3 regions of the Psychrobacillus sp. AK 1817 genome follow, and region 1 is predicted to be linked to each of the others. Evidence: predicted binding sites of a transcription regulator. Region 1 holds the regulator's gene; each other region holds the start of a gene.
What was found. Region 1 encodes Rex, which represses fermentation and respiration genes when NADH is low (regulators of the CRP and FNR family bind a similar motif). Its sites were predicted from a motif close to TTGTGAAATATTTCACAA; they were not measured.
Positions count from the first base shown of each region.

Region 2: a site for Rex is predicted at 6,182-6,199, ahead of qoxA (cytochrome aa3 quinol oxidase subunit II). Genes of this name have one in related genera too.
Region 3: a site for Rex is predicted at 3,799-3,816, ahead of D0S48_RS03430 (cytochrome c oxidase subunit 2A). Genes of this name have one in related genera too.

Region 1 is NZ_CP031739.1:3,136,529-3,144,498, reverse strand. It holds gene groL (chaperonin GroEL) at 1-748, opposite strand, end outside; gene groES (co-chaperone GroES) at 789-1,073, opposite strand; gene D0S48_RS15755 (CPBP family intramembrane glutamic endopeptidase) at 1,441-2,160, shown strand; gene D0S48_RS15750 (GNAT family N-acetyltransferase) at 2,173-2,727, shown strand; gene D0S48_RS15745 (redox-sensing transcriptional repressor Rex) at 3,024-3,659, opposite strand; gene D0S48_RS15740 (ABC-F family ATP-binding cassette domain-containing protein) at 3,787-5,718, shown strand; gene tsaD (tRNA (adenosine(37)-N6)-threonylcarbamoyltransferase complex transferase subunit TsaD) at 6,202-7,221, opposite strand; gene rimI (ribosomal protein S18-alanine N-acetyltransferase) at 7,218-7,676, opposite strand; gene tsaB (tRNA (adenosine(37)-N6)-threonylcarbamoyltransferase complex dimerization subunit type 1 TsaB) at 7,666-7,970, opposite strand, start outside.
Region 2 is NZ_CP031739.1:3,680,624-3,688,593, forward strand. It holds gene D0S48_RS18375 (glucose 1-dehydrogenase) at 1-40, shown strand, start outside; gene D0S48_RS18380 (hypothetical protein) at 272-505, shown strand; gene D0S48_RS18385 (AraC family transcriptional regulator) at 619-1,074, opposite strand; gene qoxD (cytochrome aa3 quinol oxidase subunit IV) at 2,174-2,455, opposite strand; gene qoxC (cytochrome aa3 quinol oxidase subunit III) at 2,457-3,053, opposite strand; gene qoxB (cytochrome aa3 quinol oxidase subunit I) at 3,050-4,999, opposite strand; gene qoxA (cytochrome aa3 quinol oxidase subunit II) at 5,061-6,017, opposite strand; gene D0S48_RS18410 (benzaldehyde dehydrogenase) at 7,704-7,970, shown strand, end outside.
Region 3 is NZ_CP031739.1:665,997-673,966, forward strand. It holds gene D0S48_RS03420 (dynamin family protein) at 1-2,787, opposite strand, end outside; gene D0S48_RS03425 (chemotaxis protein CheX) at 3,125-3,580, shown strand; gene D0S48_RS03430 (cytochrome c oxidase subunit 2A) at 3,887-4,009, shown strand; gene D0S48_RS03435 (cytochrome c oxidase subunit II) at 4,030-4,506, shown strand; gene D0S48_RS03440 (b(o/a)3-type cytochrome-c oxidase subunit 1) at 4,508-6,175, shown strand; gene D0S48_RS03445 (hypothetical protein) at 6,902-7,522, opposite strand; gene D0S48_RS03450 (ATP-dependent DNA helicase) at 7,676-7,970, opposite strand, start outside.

The DNA of each region.
Region 1 (7,970 bases):
CAGCAATAAGTAAAAGTGGTTTGCCTTGTTGAACTACTTGCTCAAGCACTGGTAAGATTTCTTGAATGCTAGAGATTTTTTTGTCTGTGATTAAGATATATGGATTGTCTAGGTTAGCTTCCATTTTATCTGAATCAGTTACCATGTATGGAGAAGCATAACCGCGGTCGAATTGCATACCTTCTACCACATCAAGCTCTGTTGTGAATCCTTTAGATTCTTCGATTGTAATAACTCCATCGTTACCAACGCGCTCCATAGCTTCAGCGATTAGCTCACCAACTTCTTCATCACCAGATGAGATAGCAGCTACTTGAGCGATAGATTCTTTACCTTCGATTTGTTTAGAGATTGCTTTTAGCTCTGTCACAGCAGAAGCTACAGCAAAGTCGATACCTTTACGAATACCAACTGGGTTAGCTCCAGCAGTTACGTTTTTAAGTCCTTCACGAATCATAGATTGTGCAAGAACAGTTGCAGTTGTTGTACCGTCACCAGCGATGTCATTAGTTTTTGAAGCAACCTCTGCCACTAATTTCGCACCCATGTTTTCGAATGCATCCTCTAGCTCGATATCTTTTGCGATTGTTACACCATCGTTAGTGATAAGTGGTGAACCAAATTTTTTCTCTAGAACTACGTTACGACCCTTTGGCCCTAAAGTTACTTTTACAGCGTCTGCTAATTTATCTACCCCACGCAGCATTGCGCTACGAGCGTCTTCACTAAATTTAATTTCTTTTGCCATGTTAATATGCCCTCCTAATTTTTCTTTTTAAGTTCTTTTATTAGCCAATTACAGCAAGAATATCGCTTTCGCGTAAGATTAAATAGTCGTGGCCTTCATATTTCACTTCAGTTCCAGCATATTTAGAGAAGATAATACGGTCCCCTTCTGCTACGTCTAATTCAACGCGGTTTCCGTTTTCTAGTACTCGTCCAGTACCTACTGCAACGACTTTACCCTCTTGTGGTTTCTCTTTAGCAGAGTCTGGAAGTACGATGCCAGATGCTGTTTTTTCCTCAGCTTCGATTAATTCGATTACAATACGATCACCTAATGGTCTTAACAAGTGAAACTACCTCCCTAAAATAGTTGAATTTATTTTTATTAGCACTCTCACACTTTGAGTGCTAACACACTTATAATAATAATTAAACTTAGAAGAATTTGCAAGTGAGAACATCATTTTTTTTAATAATTTTTAACGCTCTAATCCTCAGTTGGTTTAAAACCTATGAGGCTTCTAGTTTTTGAAAACGAAGATACTAAAGTTGACTATTAAAGATGATTATAAAATGGCTAAGGAGCGATTTTATTTTAGTTTTCCTTTACAATAAGGCTAAGGCTAGTACATCTTACAAAAGCAAGATTATCTATTTACTATCCTGATTAGTAAACTTATAAAAGCAACTGCTATAAATAGAAAGGATATTTAGATGAAACAACAAAAGACAGGTTTATACATATTAATCACCTACTGTGTGATGCAGCTCTCCGGTGCATTATTTGCTCCTCTTCTACTAATAATCTTTAACTATTTCGGCTTAGAAAACGCAAGGTACTTAGCTTCTGGATGGTGGGTTTTCCTTGGAATGGGAATTGCTACAGCTATCACCTTGCTTATGATTCGCCAAGACAAGAATTTTATACGACCTCTAAAAGGGAAGGCATCTGGTCTTCCCGGAGCAATTGGCTGGGGAATTCTTGGCTTTCTCATGGTTTTGTACGGCCAAACATTAGCTGCTAATATTGAAATTAGATTTTTTGGTATAGAAGCTGGTTCTGAAAATACGTCGCAGTTTATGGATCTTGGCAATTCAGTACCTTTTGTCTTTTTCTCCATTGTGCTCTTCGCACCTATTTTAGAGGAGCTTATATTCCGTCGCATCATTTTCGGAACTTTACTGCCTAAAACGAACTTCTTTGTAGCAGCGCTCGTTAGCTCACTGTCCTTTGCCGTCATTCACTTTGAGTTCACACACATACTAATATATGCTGTGTCTGGGTTTATATTCGCTTTCATTTACTATAAAACAAAGCGAATAATCACCTCTATTATTGCCCATATGCTACTTAATGGATTCGTAGTAATTGTTCAGCTGTATAATGAAGAAATCGTCAACTTTTTAAAAAGACTTGCTGAGTTGCAGCAATAAGGGGTAATAATAATGACTTTTTCATTTGTAAGTTTTCCTACAATAGAAACAGAAAGACTCGTCCTCCGAAAAGCAATCGAACGGGATGCAAAGGACATTTTAGAGTTATATTCTAATGAAAACGTAGTACAGTATATGGCCATCGGTCCCTTTACTTCTGTTGAAGATGCTAAGGGCGAAATTAGTTGGTACGAGAAAATTTTTCTCGAACAAACTGGTATGCGCTGGGTAATAGAAGATAAAATAACCCAAAAAGTAATCGGTACTTGTGGTTATTTAAACTATGAGACTGAGCATAAGCGTATAGAAATTGGATATGATCTTTCACCTAATGCTTGGGGAAAGGGAATTATGACGGAGGCGCTTAAGCCCATCATTCATTTTGCCTTTCATGATATGAACATGAACAAAATTGAAGCTGAGGTCACTTCAGAGAATGTTGCCTCCCTTCACCTTTTGAGTAAGCTAGGCTTTCACAAAGATGGTGTCCTAAGACAGCATGAGTTTGAAAAGGGACGCTATATCGATCTTGCTATCTATTCCCTACTAAAAAGCGAATATAAATAGGAAAGCCTTCGACTAGATAATAGTCGAAGGCTTTTTTTCTTATAAGATTGGTATCAGCGCCCGCCTTGCCCCTCGAGGTCAAATGGACAAAAGCTCCGGTGGCTGAGGAACTGCCTCCTTGCTTTTCTCCATTTGCTTGTCGGGGCAGACATAGGCGCTTGCGCTTTTCTTATTTGTCTAGCGCAAGCAGCCTTGCCCCTCGAGGTCAAATGGATAAAAGCTCCGGTGGCTGAGGAACTGCCTCCTTGCTTTTCTCCATTTGCTTGTCGGGGCAGACATAGGCGCTTGCGCTTTTCTTAGATCTCGTTTCGAATCATGTAGATGAGTGTTTGAAGTTCAACTGAAAGGTCAATCGTATGTACGCGAATCTCATCTGGAGTACTTATTGGGACTGGGGTGAAGTTTAAAATTCCTTTTACATTAGAGCCCACTAAAAGATCAGCTACTTCCTGAGCCGCACGACTTGGAAGTGTAAAAATCACTAATTCAATTCCGTATTCCTTTAGCTTTTCCAACATCACACTAGAATGAAATACAGGAATGTCACTAATAATCGTTCCTTCGAGTGGTGCCTTCGTATCGAATGCCACTACAATTCTAGTGTTATGGTTTTTTTGAAAGTTATATTTTACAAAAGCTGTTCCTAAGCTACCAACACCTATTAGTGCGACCCGTGCCGCCTCATCTTGGTCTAGTGTTTTTCTGAAAAACTCAAGTAGATGGGGCACATCATAGCCGTACCCTTTCTTTCCTAGCGCACCGAAATGAGAAAAATCTCTTCGGATGGTTGCTGAATCTATCTTCATCGCTTCACTTAGCTGTTGGGATGAAACTCGTTTATGATCTGCATTATGAAAGCTTTGTAAAAATCTATAATATAAAGGAAGTCGTTTCATTGTCGCTTGAGGGATGCGAGGTACATCACGTTTCATAAGTGTCCTCCTATTGTATAAGGCAAATTCATTTTTACACGTTACCTTTCTTTTATTGTAAAGGGAGAACGTTGCAACGACAAGTCCTATCTATTACACTTAGGATAGAATTGAGGTGCAAATTAACGTGATTGTTTTACAAGTAAACCAAGTAACTAAATCCTTTAACGGTGAAGATATATTAACAAACGTAAAGTTAGAAGTTCAAGACCGCGACCGAGTTGCACTGGTTGGGCGTAATGGTGCGGGAAAATCTACTTTACTTAAAATAATTGCTGGAGAAATGTCATACGATTCCGGTGACATTATTATGCCTAAAAATATTAGACTGGGCTATTTAGAGCAGCATGCGGGTCTTGAATCGAAGCTGACGATTTGGGAGGAAATGAAATCGATTTTTAGTCATTTGATTGATTCTGAAAGAGAACTGCGCTCACTAGAAGCACAAATGGCTGACCCTTCTATCTATGAAGATTCAGAAGCCTATGCTAGAGTTGCAGCTACCTATGACGAGCTTCAGCTTGCCTTTAATGAGGCTGGTGGATACCGCTTTGAATCGGATATCCGTTCCATCTTACATGGTATGCAATTTTTCCCTGAGGATTATGATAAGCCAGTACAAGCGTTATCCGGGGGACAAAAAACGAGATTAGCATTAGCTAAAATGCTGTTGAGCAAGCCCGATTTGCTTATACTCGATGAGCCTACGAACCATTTAGATATTCAAACACTCAGCTTCCTTGAAAACTATTTAAAAAACTATAGTGGTGCCATTTTGATTGTATCCCATGATCGATATTTCCTAGACCAGGTAGTAAATTTAGTGTATGAGGTTTCACGTCATAACGTTACGAGATACGTAGGTAACTATAGCGCGTATTTAACGCAGAAAGCGAAAAATTATGAGCTCGATAAAAAGAAATATGAGAAGCAGCAGGAGGAAAAAGCAAAGCTAGAGGACTTTGTTAGCCGTAACCTGGCGCGTGCTTCTACAACGAAGATGGCACAATCTCGAAGAAAGGTTATCGAGAAAACTGACTGGATGGATGCCCCAGATGGCGATGAGAAATCCGCTAACTTCGGCTTTACCATTGACCGTCCTAGCGGTAATGATGTTCTGCGTTTAGAGGATATTGCTGTAGGTTATCCAAATAAAACCGTTTCCTCTAACATCTCATTTTCCGTTTATAAGCAAGACCGCATCGCTTTGGTTGGACCAAATGGTGTCGGTAAGTCCACCTTGCTAAAAACTATTATGAAGCAGCTCCCTTCAGCTGGTGGTAATATTCAATACGGCACAAATGTGCAATTTGGATACTATGACCAGGAGCAGGCAGCTCTTACTGGCAATAAAACCGTCCTTAAAGAGCTATGGGATGAATGGCCTCTGATGAATGAGAAAGATATACGCAATGTGCTAGGTCGCTTCCTCTTCTCTGGAGACGATGTGCAAAAAACTGTGTCTAATCTATCCGGTGGAGAAAAGGCTAGACTTGCACTTGCAAAACTCATGCTATTGAAGTCGAATACACTTGTACTAGATGAGCCTACTAACCATTTAGACTTAGACAGCAAGGAAGTCTTGGAGAATGCATTGCTTGATTTTCCAGGAACGATTATTTTCGTATCACATGACCGTTACTTTATTAATCGAATTGCAACGAAGGTAATTGAACTTTCCTCTGATGATGCCACCCTTTTCTTGGGAGACTATGATTATTATTTAGAGAAAAAGGAAGAGCTCGAGGAAATCGCCATGGAAAATGCAGTGGTTCAAAACACTGTAGTTCAAAAGGTCAATACGTCTACAATTGATAAAGAGGCGAAGAAAAAGGAACGCCAGCTACGTCGTCAAATTGAGGAACTAGAAGGACAGATTCCTTCCATAGATTCAGAAATTGCTTCTATAGAAGAGAAGCTATGTGATCCAGAGATATTCCAGGATCATGAGGCAGTCCAAAAGCTACAAGGCGAATTGGATATACTAAAGGTAAAGCAAGACACAATCTCCAACGAATGGCTGGAGCTACAGGAACAATTAGAAGAGATTACAGGGTAAACCGATTGACTCGGTTTACCTTTTTTTATATGGGGAAAAATAATAATGTCGAACGGTCCGATTTTAGAGAGAAACCGACCAATTTTTGGGGTGAACTGTCCAATTATTTGCTCAAACCGTCCGATTTTTGGAGATTGTTCTGCGCTCCTTCTGAAAGCATATATAATAGCCTTGTTGTATTTTGTCGAACACTGGCATATATATAGGTCAAGTACCTTTTTCAACAAATTCTTTTTCCACATATTTATTAACATCAAAAATACTGTTATATCAATCTATCAACAGGTTTATCCACATTATCCACAGTTTTAAAACAAACTTTTCCACAAGGTGTAAGCATAAATAACCACAATATATTGAAAAAACACAACTTACTAACAAGTTATTCACAGATTGTGCATAAGTACGAATGTTCTCTATTGACAACAGAAATAATACGTGGTAAAAAATCCTCTTTTCTTGTCGAAGAAAAGAGGATTTCATTTAGTTCCAACTATTTAGTTCTAACCCTGGTCTTCCATTCATCGACAAATCTCCCGTTTGCCCTGCTGAGTACTTAGAGCTCCCAGCGGCTGCGATCATTGCGGCATTATCTGTACATAAATTTATAGGTGGTACATAGAATGGAATGTTTTCTTTTTCAAAGGCTTCTTCTAAAGATTTACGAAGTCCTTTATTTGCGGCTACTCCACCAGCAGCAATTACCTGCTTTACATTGAACTCTCTAGCTGCTCGTACGGTTTTAGTAGTCAGTACTTCTATTACACTTTGCTGGAATCCAGCTGCTAGGTGGTTTGGATTGATCTCTTCCCCACGTTGCTCCGCATTATGCTGATAGTTGATGACTGCCGATTTTAAGCCACTAAAGCTAAAATCATAAGAGCCTTCCTCTAGCCAAGCTCTTGGAAATGAAACTGCTTCATCGCTCTCATTCGCCAGACGATCAATATGTGGACCACCCGGATAAGGAAGATTCAAAACTCTTGCAACTTTATCATAAGCCTCACCAGCTGCATCATCGCGTGTTTCTCCGATTAGCTCAAACTGACCGTCTTTCTTCATCAATACTAACTCGGTATGCCCTCCCGAAACTACTAGAGCAAGCAATGGGAATTCCATCGGTTGGACTAATGCATTTGCGTAAATATGTCCTGCGATATGGTGGACGCCTACTAAAGGAAGGTCATTTGCAAACGCGAATGCTTTTGCTGCGTTTATTCCTATTAAAAGTGCCCCAACCAGTCCAGGTCCTTCAGTCACCGCTACTGCATCTAGTTCCTGCGGTGTCATGTTCGCTTGCTTCAATGCTTCTTCGATAACAAGCGTAATCTGCTCCACATGATGTCGAGAAGCAACCTCAGGCACTACTCCACCGAATCGTTTATGACTTTCTATTTGAGATGCTACTACATTGGTTATAATCTCTGTTCCATTTTTGACGATGGAAGCTGCGGTTTCATCACAGCTCGTTTCTATTCCTAATATATATTGATCTTTTGTCATTTGAATTCCACCCACATTACAAGAGCATCCTCTTGTGTATCTGTATAATAGTTTTTTCGAATGCCTCCGTCTTGGAAGCCTAGCTTATAATATAAGTTTTTTGCGACTATATTGGATACGCGCACCTCTAATGTCATGAGGACTACTTTTTGCTCCTTCACGACACGAATAGCCTCGCGCATTAAGCCTTCCCCAATTTTATGTCCTCGCATACGCTCAGCAACAGCCACGTTCGTGATATGACTTTCATCCATAACAATCCACATTCCACAGTAGCCGACAATATCCTTTTCCTCTGTCTCTGCTACTAAATAGTAGGAATATAGATTGGTCGTCATTTCATGCTCGAATGCTTCTCTAGTCCAAGGAAGAGTGAATGCTTCTTCTTCTATTAAAAGAACCTGGTCAATATCTTCTATTGTCATTTTGCGATAGGTGATAGTCTTAGTTTCCATTTTTCTTCTGCTCTTTCATCCAGTTTGCCTCTGCCTCAGTTATTCGCAAATATTCTGGCACCGCTGTATGTACATTTATCGGCTCCATGCTTTGAGCAATTTCTATTAGAACAGCTGCACTTGGTAAGGAGAACGCCGCTCCCGCCTGTTTTACCTTATCACCAAGCACCTCATTTATTTGTTCCCAATGAAGATTTACATCCATCCCAACAAATAAAACCGGCTGCTCCATTTCATCTAACAAAGCTAACAGGTCTACCATCGACATATGAGCTTCCTTCACTGTTTCTCCGT
Region 2 (7,970 bases), 540 kb from region 1:
ATCTGAATTCGTTATCGATGGTGGATTAACTGCACAATAATAAATTTTGGAAGAAAATAATGCTTCCATTATTATAGAGAGCTCCTCAGCAGGTTTGAATCTGCTGAGGAGTTTTTTTGTTATATGTGTTCCGCTAATAGAAGCTAGAGAGGAAGCATAAAATTGGGGAAGAAGGGACCTCTAACTTTTCACAGTCGTTCACATTTCTGACAAAAAGTATTGACAAAATTGTGAACGAGGTGAATAATATAGGTTAAGAGGGGTGTTTCGAATGGAATCATACGTAAAAATGTTACACGCTACAAAAATTGTAGGTGCAGCCTTGTTAACTATAGGAATTGCTGTCTTTTTATATGGAACATTAATAAGTGAGTATAGTACAGTTATGGGCGTTGGAATCGGAATCGTCATGGGAGCAGTCTTCACATTTATTATTGGGATGATATTAGTTGCTTCAGAGGAAATGATTTTGAACTCCAAACAATTGAAAAAAGAGAGCATCTAATAAAATACTCTCTGACAAAAAGGTATCTAGAGAAACAGCTCTAGATGCCTTTTTTTATTGGTTAAGTGTAAGTAGTGACTCCTCATGCGCACGTCAAGAAAGGCACAACTTTCTTAACCAATCTGTAATGGTTTTACCGGTACACATATTTCACAATAATGGTTGTTTACCATATCCTCCGTGTACCTTTCTAAAATGGGTTTGTTGTCAATTTGATATCCATTGCCTTGTAAAGAAGGAAAAATGCTAGCATATGCTATTTGAATATCCTCGGCTGTATGTTTAACCTTGTAAACAAGGTATTCTCCTGCAGCTAGTTCACCTTCGCAAATCGAATCATCCACTTGATAATCCTCTGAAATCACTAAACAAGCATCAAATCTACAGTTTTCGGGAAGTGTTGTCGTAGGGTTATCTTGTTGGATAGCAAGTATAGTTCCCGAAAGCTCTTTCTCTTTAGCCCATTTTTTTAACTTCTGCATAACTTCAATATTTGCAGAACCATATGGACCAACACGTCGTACATAAGCCAAGCGGTAGTTAGGTAGTGTTTCAACTTCAAACTTCATCGATTCTTACTTCCTTTCTTCTTTTGGAATTGTTTGGTACATTTCGAATGTAACATGCTTAAAAAATATATACACGAGTTAATTTTATAAACAGCAATTTACCTACAAAAAATGAAAATTGCTCACTTTATTGTTTGTAGCGACAGTTGATGGCTAATCGCTCACCCCACGGAACACGGCCACCGAAAGCGGAAATCAACCATCTATTTTTTGAGACTTATAATGAGGTGTATTTGATACATCCTATCCAATTTAGTTTGCTTATCCTTAAAAGATTTTCCTAGCATACCCTTTATGATTGAAGCGACAGGGGGCGATTCCAGTGGGATGAGTGAGTCAGATAAGCCATCACAACCGCGCGCGTAAGCGACGGGTGATGGCTTATCGCTCACCCCATGGAAAGCGACCGCCTAAAGCGGAAATCAACCATCTCTCTCATTCTTTTCAAGTAACCGTTTAGATAGTTTAGCAAGCTTTTTTTCAAATCACTTTCTATTCCTACACAACCTATGATTGCAGCGACAGGCGGCGACTCCAGTGGGATGAGTGAGACAGATAAGCCATCACAACCGCGCGCGTAAGCGACGGGTGATGACTTATCGCTCACCCCACGGAAAGCGACCGCCTAAAAGCGAAAATCAGCCATCAATTTTTTGAGATTTATTTTTGATACAAACTGCCCAAACTGAATTTGATTTTATCCTAACTACTTTCTCGTCACACAACCTATGATTGAAGCGGCAGGCGGCGACTCCAGTGGGATGAGTGAGACAGATAAGCCATCACAACCGCGCGCGTAAGCGACGTTTGATGGCTTATCACTCCCCCACGGAAAGCGTCCGCCTAAAGCGGAAATCAGCCATCTATCCTAACTACTTTCTCGTCACACAACCTATGATTGTAGCGACAGGCGGCGACTCCAGTGGGATGAGTGAGACAGATAAGCCATCACAACCGCGCGCGTAAGCGACGGGTGATGACTTATCGCTCACCCCACGGAAAGCGTCGGCCTAAAGCGAAAATCAGTCATCTATTCTTATATCTTTCCATCTTTATCAGCAACAAAAAAAGAGCGCCTAATAGACGCTCTTCTTCGTTATTACATATCCCACACCATTACAAGTAACGTACCTAAAATCGTTAATAATGCGAGCAATAAGCCGTAATAGACATTGACATAAATGGATTTTTTATCATCCGTTTCGCCAGCATGCATGAATACCACTAGCTGTAAACCGGCCTGGGTAAACGCAGTCAGCAGTAAGATAGTCATTCCAACTCCAAAGGACATATCCATAAAGTACACCAATAATGCTACTGCTGTTAGGACCAATGAAAATGCAAAGCCCATTACTTGCTTGAGAGGGAATAATTCTTTCATATTACATCATTCCTTTCAAGTAGATGAAGCTGAAGATGAAAATCCAAATCACATCTAGGAAATGCCAATATAGAGAGAAAATAAATGACTTATTAGCAGTTTCCGGAGTTAGACCACGCTTCTTGATTTGTAGGAGAATGAACAATCCCCAGAAGAAACCAAATGTTACGTGCAAACCATGTGTCCCTAACGTCGTCAATAAAATCGCCGTAAAGGCACTAGTTTGAAGTCCTGCTCCAACATGTATATAGTGTGTAAACTCGTAAATCTCCACTCCTAGGAAAGCAGCTCCTAGAAGAAGTGTAATTCCAAAGAAAGCCATTGTAGCTTTTGTACGGTTCATTCGCATTGCATGAATGGCAAGTCCGATTGTAAAGCTACTCGTTAAAAGTAAAAGTGTCTCAATTAACACTGGTGTTATTTCAAAAATATCTGCACCAGAGGGACCGCTACCTATGCGATTCTCTAAGGTGAAGTAGGAGGCGAAAAGTGTTGCGAAAAGCATAATTTCCGCCCCGAGGAAAATCCAAAAGCCCAAGACTTTTAAGCTGTTTTCCTCTGTGCTGTATTCAAGTGGAAGTGACTTATCTACCTTCATTTTTTAGCACCTCGCAATTTTCTTTCCGTTTCTTCGATTTCCTCTACCGAAATGTATCTTCCATGATCCTGCTCAAATGAACGGTATGCTAGACAACCTAAAATACCAATCAATGAAACGATGGCAAGTGGCCATATGCTGAAGATCATTGCAAACCCAAGGGCAAAGAAGATACAGCTCATGATAAATGGTAAACCGCTATTATTCGGCATGTGAATTTTCTCGATTTTTCCTTTGAATATTTCATGACCGTTTTTCTTAGAATCCCAAAACGCTTGTGTAGACTCGACCTGAGGTGTAACAGCGAAATTATATTCAGGTACTGGTGTATGTGTAGCCCATTCCAGTGATCGTGCATCCCATGGGTCATCCCCAATATCGCGAGAAGCATAACGGATACTGTAATAGATGTTATAAACAAGTAACGCGAAGGCTACTGCCATAATACCTGCTCCAACGAAGGAAACCATATTCCACATTCCGAAACCTGTAGACTCAGAGTAAGTGTACATACGACGCGCTTGACCGTCTAATCCCGTAATATACATTGGGATGAAGGCTAGTACGAAACCGATGGATAATAACCATGCAGTCCATTTTCCTAGTCGCTCGTTTAACATAAAGCCGAATATTTTCGGCCAATAGTAAGTAAGACCAGCTAGCATTGCGTAAACAACACCAGGGATAATTACGTTATGGAAATGGGCAACTAAGAACATCGTATTGTGATATTGATAGTCAGCTGCTGACATTGCAAGCATTACCCCTGTAACCCCACCTAAAGTGAACAGTGGAATGAACATGATGGAGTAAAGCATCGGTGTCGTAAACTCGATTTTCCCCTTCCATAGGGTGAACAGCCAGTTAAATATTTTAACCCCTGTCGGAATAGCGATCGCCATCGTAGTGATCGAGAAGATACTATTTGATAATGGACCTTGACCCATTGTAAAGAAGTGATGCGCCCATACGACAAAGGATAGGACAGAAATAACTACCATAGAAGCAACCATTGACTTATAGCCATATAGATTGCGTCGAGCAAAGGTTGAAATAATCTCACTGAATAAACCGAATGCCGGTAGTATTAGAATGTATACCTCCGGATGTCCCCAAACCCAGAACAGGTTAGCCCAGAGCATATCCATTCCGCCATTGTCCGTTGTAAAGAAGTTTGTCCCAAACAGTCTATCCATTGTTCCCATTGCTAGTAATACAGTTAATACTGGGAAAGCGAAAACGATAATGATGTTTGCGATAAACGCTGACCATGTGAACATTGGCATTTTCATTAAAGTCATACCAGGTGCTCTCATTTTCAGGATAGTTGTAATAAAGTTAATACCAGTCATCAATGTACCAAGACCAGCTATTTGAATTGCAATCATGTAATAGTTCGTACCAACAGATGTACTGAACTCATTGCCTGCAAGCGGGAAATAAGAAGTCCAACCGGCATCAGGCGATCCACCTACGATGAAGGAAATGTTGAATAATCCCATACCCATAAAGAACAGCCAGAAGCTAAGTGCATTTAAACGTGGAAACGCTACATCTCTTGCTCCAATTTGTAATGGAATAACATAGTTAAAGAAAAAGATGATAAACGGCATTGCCATAAATAAAATCATTACTACTCCATGAGTGGAGAAGACTTCATTATAATGCTGCGAATCTAAAAATGTGTTTTCTGGCATCGAAAGCTGATAGCGCATCATAATGGCGTCAACGCCACCACGGAACAGCATCAATAATGCTGTAAGCAAGTACATAATACCAATACGCTTATGGTCTACTGTAGTAATCCATTCACGCCAGAGGTATCCCCATTTCTTAAAGTAGGTAATACCTAAAACTATTGCAACCATCGTAAGGCCAATTCCGACCATGGATGCATATATCAAAAAGCTTGGATGTGGTACGGCAAAGCGATCAAAGAAATCCATACTTTTGTTTCTCCTTTCAGGAATCTATAGCTTTTACTATAGTAATCTTGTAATTCTTCAATTAATGCTGAGAATGATCTGATTCCTCAGTTTCATTAGTTTGTCCATGATTCTCATGCTCGGACTTCTCATCCTTATCAGTTGATTCATGGTGCTCGTGTTCAGATTCCTCTGCATTATCGCCATGGTCATGACTAGGAGCAGGTGAGAATTCTAAATGTGTTCCTGTATAAGTTGAACGGCCAAGATGACCTGGTTCTAATAATTCCTCAAACTTCTCTTCTGTAAGAGCAGGTGCAGTTTCATGTACTTCCTCTACCCAATCCTCAAAATCAGCATTAGACATAGAGGTAACATCAAAGACGTTTTCTGCAAATCCAGATCCACTGAAGTTCGCATTTCTGCCCATGAACTCGCCTTCAACATCGGCAGCTAAGTGTAACGTAGTCACCATATCAGACATCGCATACTTTTGCCCGCCTAGCTGTGGAATCCAAAAGCTAGTAATTGGTCCGTGGGAGTATAGTTTAAACTCAATCGCACGATTAGCTGGGATATATAAGTAGTTAACCGTTTCAATACCTTGTTCAGGATAACTAAAATGCCATTTCCAGTTTGAAGAAGATGCATAAATGATTAATGGTTCCTGATCCTCATAGCCTTGAGGTGTCGACTCTACAATATAGTTACTTCTAACAGAAACGATTGAAAGAAAAATAACTATTATAATAGGAATACCGATACAAATTGCTTCCACAATCGGACTTCCTTCTATATGTGGTGGCTCGTAATCCTCGCTTTGTTTAGAAGCACGGTATTTTATTAACACAAAAACTAAGATAGCTAAAACGACAATCACAATCCCCGACATTAGGAAAATAGATAACATAATATCATTTGCCTGTGCCTCGGCTTGAGGGCCTTTAGGGTCTAAAACAAGTAATGGCTCACATCCTGTTAATACAGTGACAATAGTGAAAACCATCGTCAAGAGAGCCCACTTCAATTTTAATTTCATCGTTGTACCCCTTTCCAATCTATTATAAAAAGCTAAGGTAACTAGTGTTGCTTTCAAAGAATTCATCTCTGTGCCTCTATCTTATTACCATGCCTTCAAAAAAACGAATATAAAAACCGGACTTCACGAATTGTTCAAGAAGATTTGAACGTTCTTTAACACAATTGTGAAATATTTAAGAAAGTGTCAACTTCGTTCATAATTATGGGGTTAATTAGTTCTTTTGTACTTTTTGTTTCAGCACTCTTCAAGTGATGTTGTTCAATTTCTATCGTGGAAAGGCTCTAAAACGAAGAATTAGATATCTGTAGGAAGTCTTATTGGAGATAGAAAGGACATAAACTGGTAGCCAGGTTGAAATTAACAGAACAAGCATTAAATAACTAGCGGGGACCACAAAATAGTAAATAAAATTCTAAATATGCCACTAACAAAGTTATATCTACATAGCAATCTAATGGAATTCTAAATAATATTTTATAACTCTTGATTGAAGCGGCAGGCGGCGACTCCAGTCAGTGGGATAAGTGAGACAGATAAGCCATCACAAACGACGTGTACGCGGCGGTGATGGCTTATCGCTCACCCCACGGAAAGCGACCGCCTAGAGCGGAAATCTACCATCTATATTCAAAATTTAAGTATAAATTAATTCGATTTAATGGCTAAATATAACGGTATAATTTTTTTCATTCTAACTTATCTAATTCACCCTCTACCTATTATTGAAGCGACCGCCTAAAGCGGAAATCTACCATCTATATTCAAAATTTAAGTGTAAATTAATTCGATTTAATAGCTAAATATAACGGTATAATTTTTTTCATTCTAACTTATCTAATTCACCCTCCACCTGTGATTGAAGCGACAGGCGGCGACTCCAGTGGGATGAGTGAGACAGATGAGACATCACAAACGACGCGCAAGCGGCGGTGATGGCTTATCGCTCACCCCACGGAAAGCGACCGCCTAAAGCGGAAATCTACCATCTATATTCAAAATTTAAGTGTAAATAAATCCGATTTAATGGCTAAATATAACGATATAATTTTTTTCATTCTAACTTATCTAATTCATCCTCCACCTGTGATTGAAGCGTCAGGCGGCGACTCCAGTGGGATGAGTGAGACAGATAAGACATCACAAACGACGCGTAAGCGCGGTGATGACTTATCGCGCACCCCACGGAAAGCGACCGCCTAGAGCGGAAATCTACCATCTATATTCAAAATTTAAGTGTAAATTAATTCGATTTAATAGCTAAATATAACGGTATAATTTTTTTCATTCTAACTTATCTAATTCATCCTCCACCTGTGATTGAAGCGTCAGGCGGCGACTCCAGTGGGATGAGTGAGACAGATAAGACATCACAAACGACGCGTAAGCGACGGTGATGGCTTATCGCTCACCCCACGGAAAGCGACCGCCTAAAGCGAAAATCAGCCATCTATATTAATAGTTCTTAGTAACTCAGATATAACTCTTGCGCTATTCTTATATATTAGATTAGGTAATAATGTTTGTTTGTCTGAAAGAATCGAATGGGTGTATGGGACTATTTTTAAAACTTTTCAGTAACTATTAGATAAATTATTCACAATACATTTCTATTTCAGTAAAGATTTTACTAATCCTGACGATAATCAAAGAGTTAATAAGAATAATATCCTGGAGGTTAAAAAGATGAACTTAGAAATGTTAGGCAAACAATTTATCGCTGGTGAATGGAGAGACGGAAACAGTAGTCTCGTGTTAAATAATACAAACCCTTACAATGACAAGCCTATTAATACATACAAGCTAGCAAATGTAGAAGATATAGATTTAGCATATAAGGCTGCACATGCAGCGAAGCTAGAATGGGACAAAGTAAATCCTTATAAAAAACGTGATATCTTAGAAAATGCAGTAAAATATATGGAAGAGCATGAGGAAGAAATCACCTCTATT
Region 3 (7,970 bases), 1.6 Mb from region 1:
TTCTAATGAAGTTATAGCAATTTGTTTAAGATCTTTTTCCAAAAAATGATGGAATGCTTCTTCAAAATGTTCCATGCCTTGATGAAGTCTTTCTTTGTTTTGCTTTTCTTTTAAAGCTTGAAGACTAGAGACTCCATACACCCTAGGAAATCGAATTCCAAATCGCTGCAGTTCGTCTTTTACGTACTGTTTAACTAAGTTAGCCTCTTCCTCGTTGCTTGCAAGATCAATGGCGTTTACAATGAAAAACATTTTATCTAGTTCAAAGGAATCTTTAACACGACCAAGCTGAATAAGAAATTCTCTATCAGCCTTTGCAAAAGCATGATTAAAGTATGTGACAAAAAGAACGGCATCTGCATTTCGTATATAATCGAACGCAACACCAGTATGTCTAGCATTGATGGAATCTGCACCTGGTGTATCTACTAAAGTGACGCCTAATCTAGTTAACTCACAATCATAATAAAAGTCAATGTAATCAACAAAACAGCTTTTCGATTCCTCAGCCACATAAAGAGAAAATTCTTGATTATCCACATTTAGTATCTCACCTAGATGATTCCGTACATCAGGATATCCTTTGTAGAAAGCATTCACAAATGACTTATGCACTTCTTCTGCAGCTGATTCACTTAAGGCAGAAGGAGCCTTTTCGTATGCATCCTCTAATGAAATAACGTTTTTACCCAATTGTAAAAAGGCAAACTTTACATCATCGAGTAACTGTTCTTTAGATTTTAAAGTAACATCAGCGGTATTGTGCAGATGTTCTTTAGAAACTGGATGTATTTTATTGATGGCAGCGGTTGTAGGGTTTGGAGAAACCGGCAGAACATCCGCTCCCATTAAGGCATTAGAAAAGCTTGATTTTCCTGCACTAAAAGCACCAAATAGAGCAATTGTAAATTGTTGGTTTTGAACACGCATTGCCTTTTTCTTAATAACAGACGCGGAGTCCTTAAAATCAGGAAGCTCCGATAAAATCTCTCCAATTTTGTTTGCCCTTTGCACTACTTCATCTAAAGGTAATGTAGCACTTTCCTCTAATATCTCTTCCTCTATTAATACAGGGGAAATTACTTCTGTTTCTTCACTAGTTTTATCAACGTACTCTACTATAGAGCGCTCGAAGGACAAGCGTTCTTTCTCCCATTCATCAAGAAGATAATCTCTATCTTTCCTATACTGGATCGAAGGTGTCGATAATTGCTTATCCAAATTTTCTATTTTTTCTTCTATATCAGACACTTTTAATATAGCTTCTTGCTTTTCCTTTAAAACATTCGTTTTATCCTCTAACCGCACATCTAGATTGGATGAATTTAGTTCGATATAATTTGAATTTTCGTCCTTCCATCGGTCAGTTTCCTTCACATAATATCTAATAACTGCATCATTTACTCTATTAGCATAGTTCAGTATTGCATCACCCGTAACACTTGCCCCACTATGCATAGTGTCTGCGATGATTTCCTCAGGTAAAGAAAAGGACATATTATTTATTTCGTTTGCCTTTTCTTCATTTAACAAGCTAACATCCTTTAAAAGACCCTTCATTAAATCTTTTATATGTGTAGTAATATTAGTAGCTACAATTTTATCCAGCATCTGAATTGCTTCAGCTAACCTTCTTTTTCTTTCTTCTTCTGTTTTTTTCTTGCTTCCGATGAAACCAACCTTAAATGACTCCTGCCTACTTTCTGCATATTGTTTTAAAAGGTCACGCATTTCATAAGTCATAATTGAGGCGTTTTCCAATATAGCCTTCCTGCTCGTTTCAAATGTCTTTTTCCACGCACCGCTCTCTTGGAGCTGTATTTGCTTCTCTGAAGTTTCCAGCTGATCTAATATTTCTTCAACATTGCTCCAATCTTCTTCTGTGAGTAAATAACTTAGTTCCTGCTGTAAGTCTTTTTTTTCCTCTTCTAAAAATTTTATATGTTCATCCTTTAGCTTTTTTAGAGTAGCTGATGCTGACCGTAGGAAAAGTTCTTCTTTATGTAGTATAGATTCTTTTACGATCTGCCTAACTTGTTGAAAATCATTATGTACTATTTCTTTGTTTTTTAATGAAGTATAAAAGATATCCTTTGGCTCGACATTCCAAGCATTGAAAGCTGTAGAAACAGATTGTTTATACTCAGTGAAAGATAATTCCTCTTCTCTGTGTTTATCAATCTGATTTACGATTAAATAAATATTTTCATTGTAGTGAAGCAACTGTTTAGTAAATTGAAAATTCAGCTCGGATTGCACATGATTATAATCCATTACATAAAACACGATATCTGCTAGATGTAATGCAGACTCTGTTGATACACGATGTGCATCATCCGTTGAATCCACTCCCGGTGTGTCCATAACTATAATCCCTTTAGGAAGCTCCGAGGTTTGATGTCCAATTTCTATTTGAGAAACTTTACTCCCGTCCTTGGAATATTTTTTTACTTGTCCAATATCATATTCCCCAGAGAATTTGACCGGAGCATCATTTACAAAGTGGACAATAGCAAAATTCTTGTCCGCTTTGCTCACCGTAACTATATTCGCAGAGGTTGGTATAGGACTTGTTGGTAATAGCTGTTCATCTACAAGGGCATTAATCATACTTGATTTACCTGCTGAAAAATGACCTGCAAAAGCAATTGTAAATGTTCCCTTTTCTATTTTTTCTGCAAAAAGTTTTGATTTTGCATATCTCTCTTCATCATTGTTTTGTTTAAAAATTGTCGCTAGTAAAGCATTCGATTCTTTGATTTTCTGTAATTCCTCTAATTGATTCATGTGAAATTTATTTCCCCTTTTTATTCTTTAAACAATATGTATATCATATCAGAAAATATAAAAAAAGATGACTTTATTGTTCACAAAGTCATCACTGTACTACTATTATTTTGTTTGCGGTGTAATAGAATTTAAAATGTGTTTTGTTATTACGCTGTATATAACTACAGTCGATCCAATTAATATAAATACCATGACAATCTCCCTCTCAACTGAACTTGATATTCATTCTCATTTAGATGTTATCACATTTTTCAACAATTGACTACAAAATATATTCTTTTTAACTAGACAATATGATAAAATTGATTCATCTTTACTATTAGGAGGGGATAAAATGGGTAATTCCAAGCATATTAAAACACTTTTAAATGGTACCATTCAATCATTAAAGTCTGTTATTCCTCTTAACCTTAGTTTTAAGTCTCCCACACTAATGATTCAACCATTTGATCAGGAAGAGATGGGCGTTCTCATTGGAATTGTTGGAGACATTAAGGGAAGAATTATTGTTGATGCATCCTCCCAATTCTTCTCCTCCGTTGGCGCCTCTATGTTCGGCATGCCTCTCGAGGGCGAAATGCTCGAATCTTTTACTGGTGAACTCGGGAATATGATTGCAGGCAACTTGTGTACTACTGTTGCCCAAGAAGGTTTAGAGATTGATATTACACCGCCAACTGTCATTGTTGGCAAGAGTAAACTATTTGGTTTTCATCATGCCTTTCGCTTGCCTGTAGAAACCGAAGACATAGGCCTTATGACTATTATTCTTACAATAGACGAGGACTAACTATCAATAAGAATACATATAAAACTTAGAATCCTTTTAAATAAAGGATTCTTTTTTATTTGGCAATCCCTAAGGACCTTGAGCTAATTTAAAGGATAAGATCTTTAGCTAGCACTCTATTTCTCAAGAGTCTGAACTGCAACTATCTTCACTAATCTCCCTTCCACTTCTATGACTTTTAATTTATTTCACATTATCTTCACATAATACCTTTGTATGTGTGAGAAATATCACATCACACATAATTATTTAAATTTATGATGTAGCTATAGATAAAAAGAAGAATATTTTGGAGGTGTACGACTGATGTCCAAAAAACACAATAAAGAACCAGAACTTAAGGGCACGTTAATATCTGTTAGCGTAGTGGGGATCTTTATATTAGTAACTTGGTTTCTGGCATTCTATTTATTTATTGACAGATTTTAAATCATTGGAGGTTAAAGGTTATGCATATTCACAAGTATGAAAAATGGTGGATAACATTCGGGGTAGGGTCTTTGGTTTTATTCTTAATTATAGTTGGCTTTAGCGCATTTCATTACGGTTCTCATCCACCTAGTGCAAAAGTATATATTGATCCTGAGCGAGTAGATGAAATTGCTCCTTTTAATAATCCTGGAGTTCACAAGGTCGAAGGTAAGGAATGGGATTACGAGGTAGTAGTCGTTGCTTCTGCTTTCTTCTATAATCCACAGGAATTTGAAGTACCACTCGGATCGACTGTTAAATTTATCGCAACAACAAAGGACGTAATTCATGGCTTTCAAATAGTGGGTACGAATATTAATATGATGCTAGAACCTGGCTACGTTTCAGAATACGTAACAACAGTAGATAAAGCTGGAGAGTATTTAATATTATGTAACGAATATTGTGGCATAGGACACACTTCTATGACATCGAAGTTAAAGGTGGTTGAGTAACATGGCAACAATAACTGAGAAAGCACAAAGCTTTGTGAAGGTAGATCGTCGTGATGGCAAGCTCGCAATGGCTCACATCCATGTAGCATTCATTGCACTTTTAATCGGAGGACTTTGTGGACTATTACAAACACTAGTACGTTCTGGACAATTTACTCTTCCTTGGGGAATCGGATACTATCAATTATTAACGGTTCATGGGGTTTTATTAGCACTTATCTTAACAACTTATTTTATCTTTGGTTTCCAAATTGCTGCTGTAAGTCGCACTGCCGGCACATTGACAGATAAGCAAAGAATGCTTGGCTGGATTGGGTTCTGGACAATGACAATCGGAACAACTGCTGCTGCAGTAATGGTTTTATTAAATGAAGCATCTGTTCTGTACACTTTCTATGCACCCCTACAAGCACATTGGATCTTCTATGTGGGATTGGCACTGGTAGTCGTAGGCTCTTGGATTGGTGGAGCTGGCCTTATAATGAAATATAGAGAATGGCGCAAAGCTAATCCAGGAGAACCAAGCCCATTATTAACTTTTATGGTAATCGTAAACTTAACTATGTGGATCATTTGTTCACTTGGTGTTGCAGTTGAGGTAGTTTTCCAATTGATTCCTTGGTCATTAGGCTGGGTAGATAAGATTGATATTCTTCTTTCTCGTACACTTTTCTGGTATTTTGGTCACCCATTAGTATATTTCTGGCTATTACCTGCTTATATGGTTTGGTACGTAATCATTCCTAAAATTATTGGCGGGAAAATTTATTCGGATGCACTTGCAAGACTTTCCTTTATGCTTTTCTTGATTTTCTCTATTCCTGTTGGATTCCATCACCAATTGACAGAGCCTGGTATTGATTCTTTCTGGAAATACTTGCAAGTAATTTTGACAATGATGGTTGTTATACCTTCCCTTCTAACTGCTTTCTCCATGTTCGCTACATTTGAAATCCGCGGAAGACAGCTTGGAGGAAAAGGGTTATTTGGATGGTTTAAAAAGCTTCCATGGAAGGATGCTCGATTCGTTGTACCATTCATCGGTATGGCAGCCTTCATCCCTGCTGGAGCTGGAGGTATTATTAATGCATCTAACCAAATGAACCAAGTAGTACATAATACTATCTGGGTTACTGGTCACTTTCATCTCACTTTAGCAACAACAGTTGTTTTAACATTCTTTGGTGCCGCTTATTGGTTAATTCCTCATCTTACTGGTAGAGTGTTGACTAAACAAATGAATAAGCTAGCAATTATACAAGCTATTGTATGGGCAGTAGGTATGTCCATCATGTCTGGAGCTATGCATATAGCTGGTTTAATGGGTGCTCCTCGCCGTTCAGATTTCTCTACCTATGGTGATTCTGCACAAGCAACTGATTGGATTGGCTATCAGATAGCTCAGGCAGTTGGTGGTACGATTTTATTCATCGGTATCATCTTGGTATTGTATATCATCGTCCACCTAGTATGGTTTGCTCCTAAAGGAGAAACAGAATTCCCAATTGGCGAGGTTTCTGAAAATGCAGAAAAAACTCCAATGGTTTTGGAAAACTGGAAGATCTGGTTGACTATTTGTATCTTCTTAATCTTGTTTGCTTATACAGTTCCAGTGTTCGATATGCTTCAGAATGCTCCTCCAGGTTCAAAAGGGTATAAATTCTGGTAACTTCAAAATCTTAATATTACGAAGCTGGGATAAAACCCACCTTAAAAATTCAAGAGTCCGGGAAATTTACCGTTTAGTAAATTTCCGGGGCTTTTTCTACTTACAGTTGGTGTTCTCTGCTACAGCGGACGATTTCCTGGGGGCACTGCTCGAGCCTGTAGTCTCTACCACACGCTTGTCCCCTAGGAGTCGCCGTCTCCGATCCAAACACCCCGAATTATCTTCGATATCAAGTGAAAACTGCACATACCTTCACATATAAAAGAAGATATCTTCAGTTAAATAAATGTCTATCAAAACGCATTCACTCAGAATGAAGTATTCTTTTCTTTATAGATTGTAATAAGAATCAACTCACAGCATTTTTATGTAGCATGAATCTACTTATGTCCCAGCCTCTTTTGAAGAATGCTACAAATATACCAAGCAGTCCCCCCTCTCTTCACCAAGCATATCTGGATAAAGCTAATTAAGTCTCTTCAACCCAATTTACTATATATTTATATATTTAAAAATGAGCTTAGTTTCTATGAACCAAGCCCAGACATCAAATTAGGAGGAGTTGAAACTCCAGCATCCTCTATTTCTACGGTGCCATAGATAAAACTTCGATATTACTTTTAACAGGTTCCACGGATGGTTATTTGCCTTTTTTTCTCTGTATAATTACACTTACAGTATTTATTTAAGATACATATGCCAACAAATTGTAATATTCAGGATAGATCATAAATGTTGGTCTAATAACACAGATGAATCTTGCAGTAATAAATGTGGTTTTCTTTCCCAGTCTGTTTGATTATCTTCATATTCCATGTAAGCCATCAATTCTAATTCGTAGTTATAATCATCTAATTCCATTGTTTGTGAAGAGGTGTATAGATGAGCTCTTTTATATTTTTCTTTAGGTTTGCTAGAGATATTGCTATTGTTTAAAAGGTTATAATAAGGCTTTAGTGTGCTTCTGGCTACTTTCAAACAGTTTAGCATTTTGCTATCCTTCTTGCTCTTCTTAGCGTCCATTAATTTAAATTTGTAATCAGCGGAAGATGTCAATATTGATCTACCACATTTTCTTCTTATAATCGTAGGTCGCTTTATTTTTACTATCTCATTTAATTCTTCCGATGACTCTTTTGATGTGTCTTTATTAGCAACTTCATTTTGTTGATGTATATTTTTTGGATGGTTCATTTGTAAAAAAGTTAAATTGTCAAACCATGGACCAGTCATTTTCTTTTCTGTATTAGCATAATGAAAATCACTAGTAATATCGTCCTTGTTTAAATAAACTGTATCATCCATATTTTGTATACTCAATCCCACCTTTTTAAATTCTTGAGACATACGCCCTGTTATTTATATTATTCAATTTAAAGGGATTCGTTAAAAAACCTTTTCCTTTTATATTCGTCCAATGTATAACAAACAAATTCCTTAAAATTCATAAGGAATGAGTGGTTTACATCCACAAACTTAAAAGAAAAAGGCTATTTAAAATTAATTTGAAATTGGTGTTGGCAAAATCCCTACAAAACGCCCCTCTAATGGCGCTTCTTCTTCGTTCAACAATAGGTGAATTTCACCGTAGTCTTCAGAGGTACGAATTAGTCGACCTATTCCTTGCTGAAGTCTAAGCAGCATGAACGGCAGCTCCACTTCTTCAAATGGATTATTAGAAAATGAACGTTTGGCATCAAATAACGGATCTACCGGTGGGAAAGGCAAATCATAAATAATTACTCTAGTTAATGCTTCTTTAGGCAAATCTAAGCCTTCCCAAAGATGATAAGAG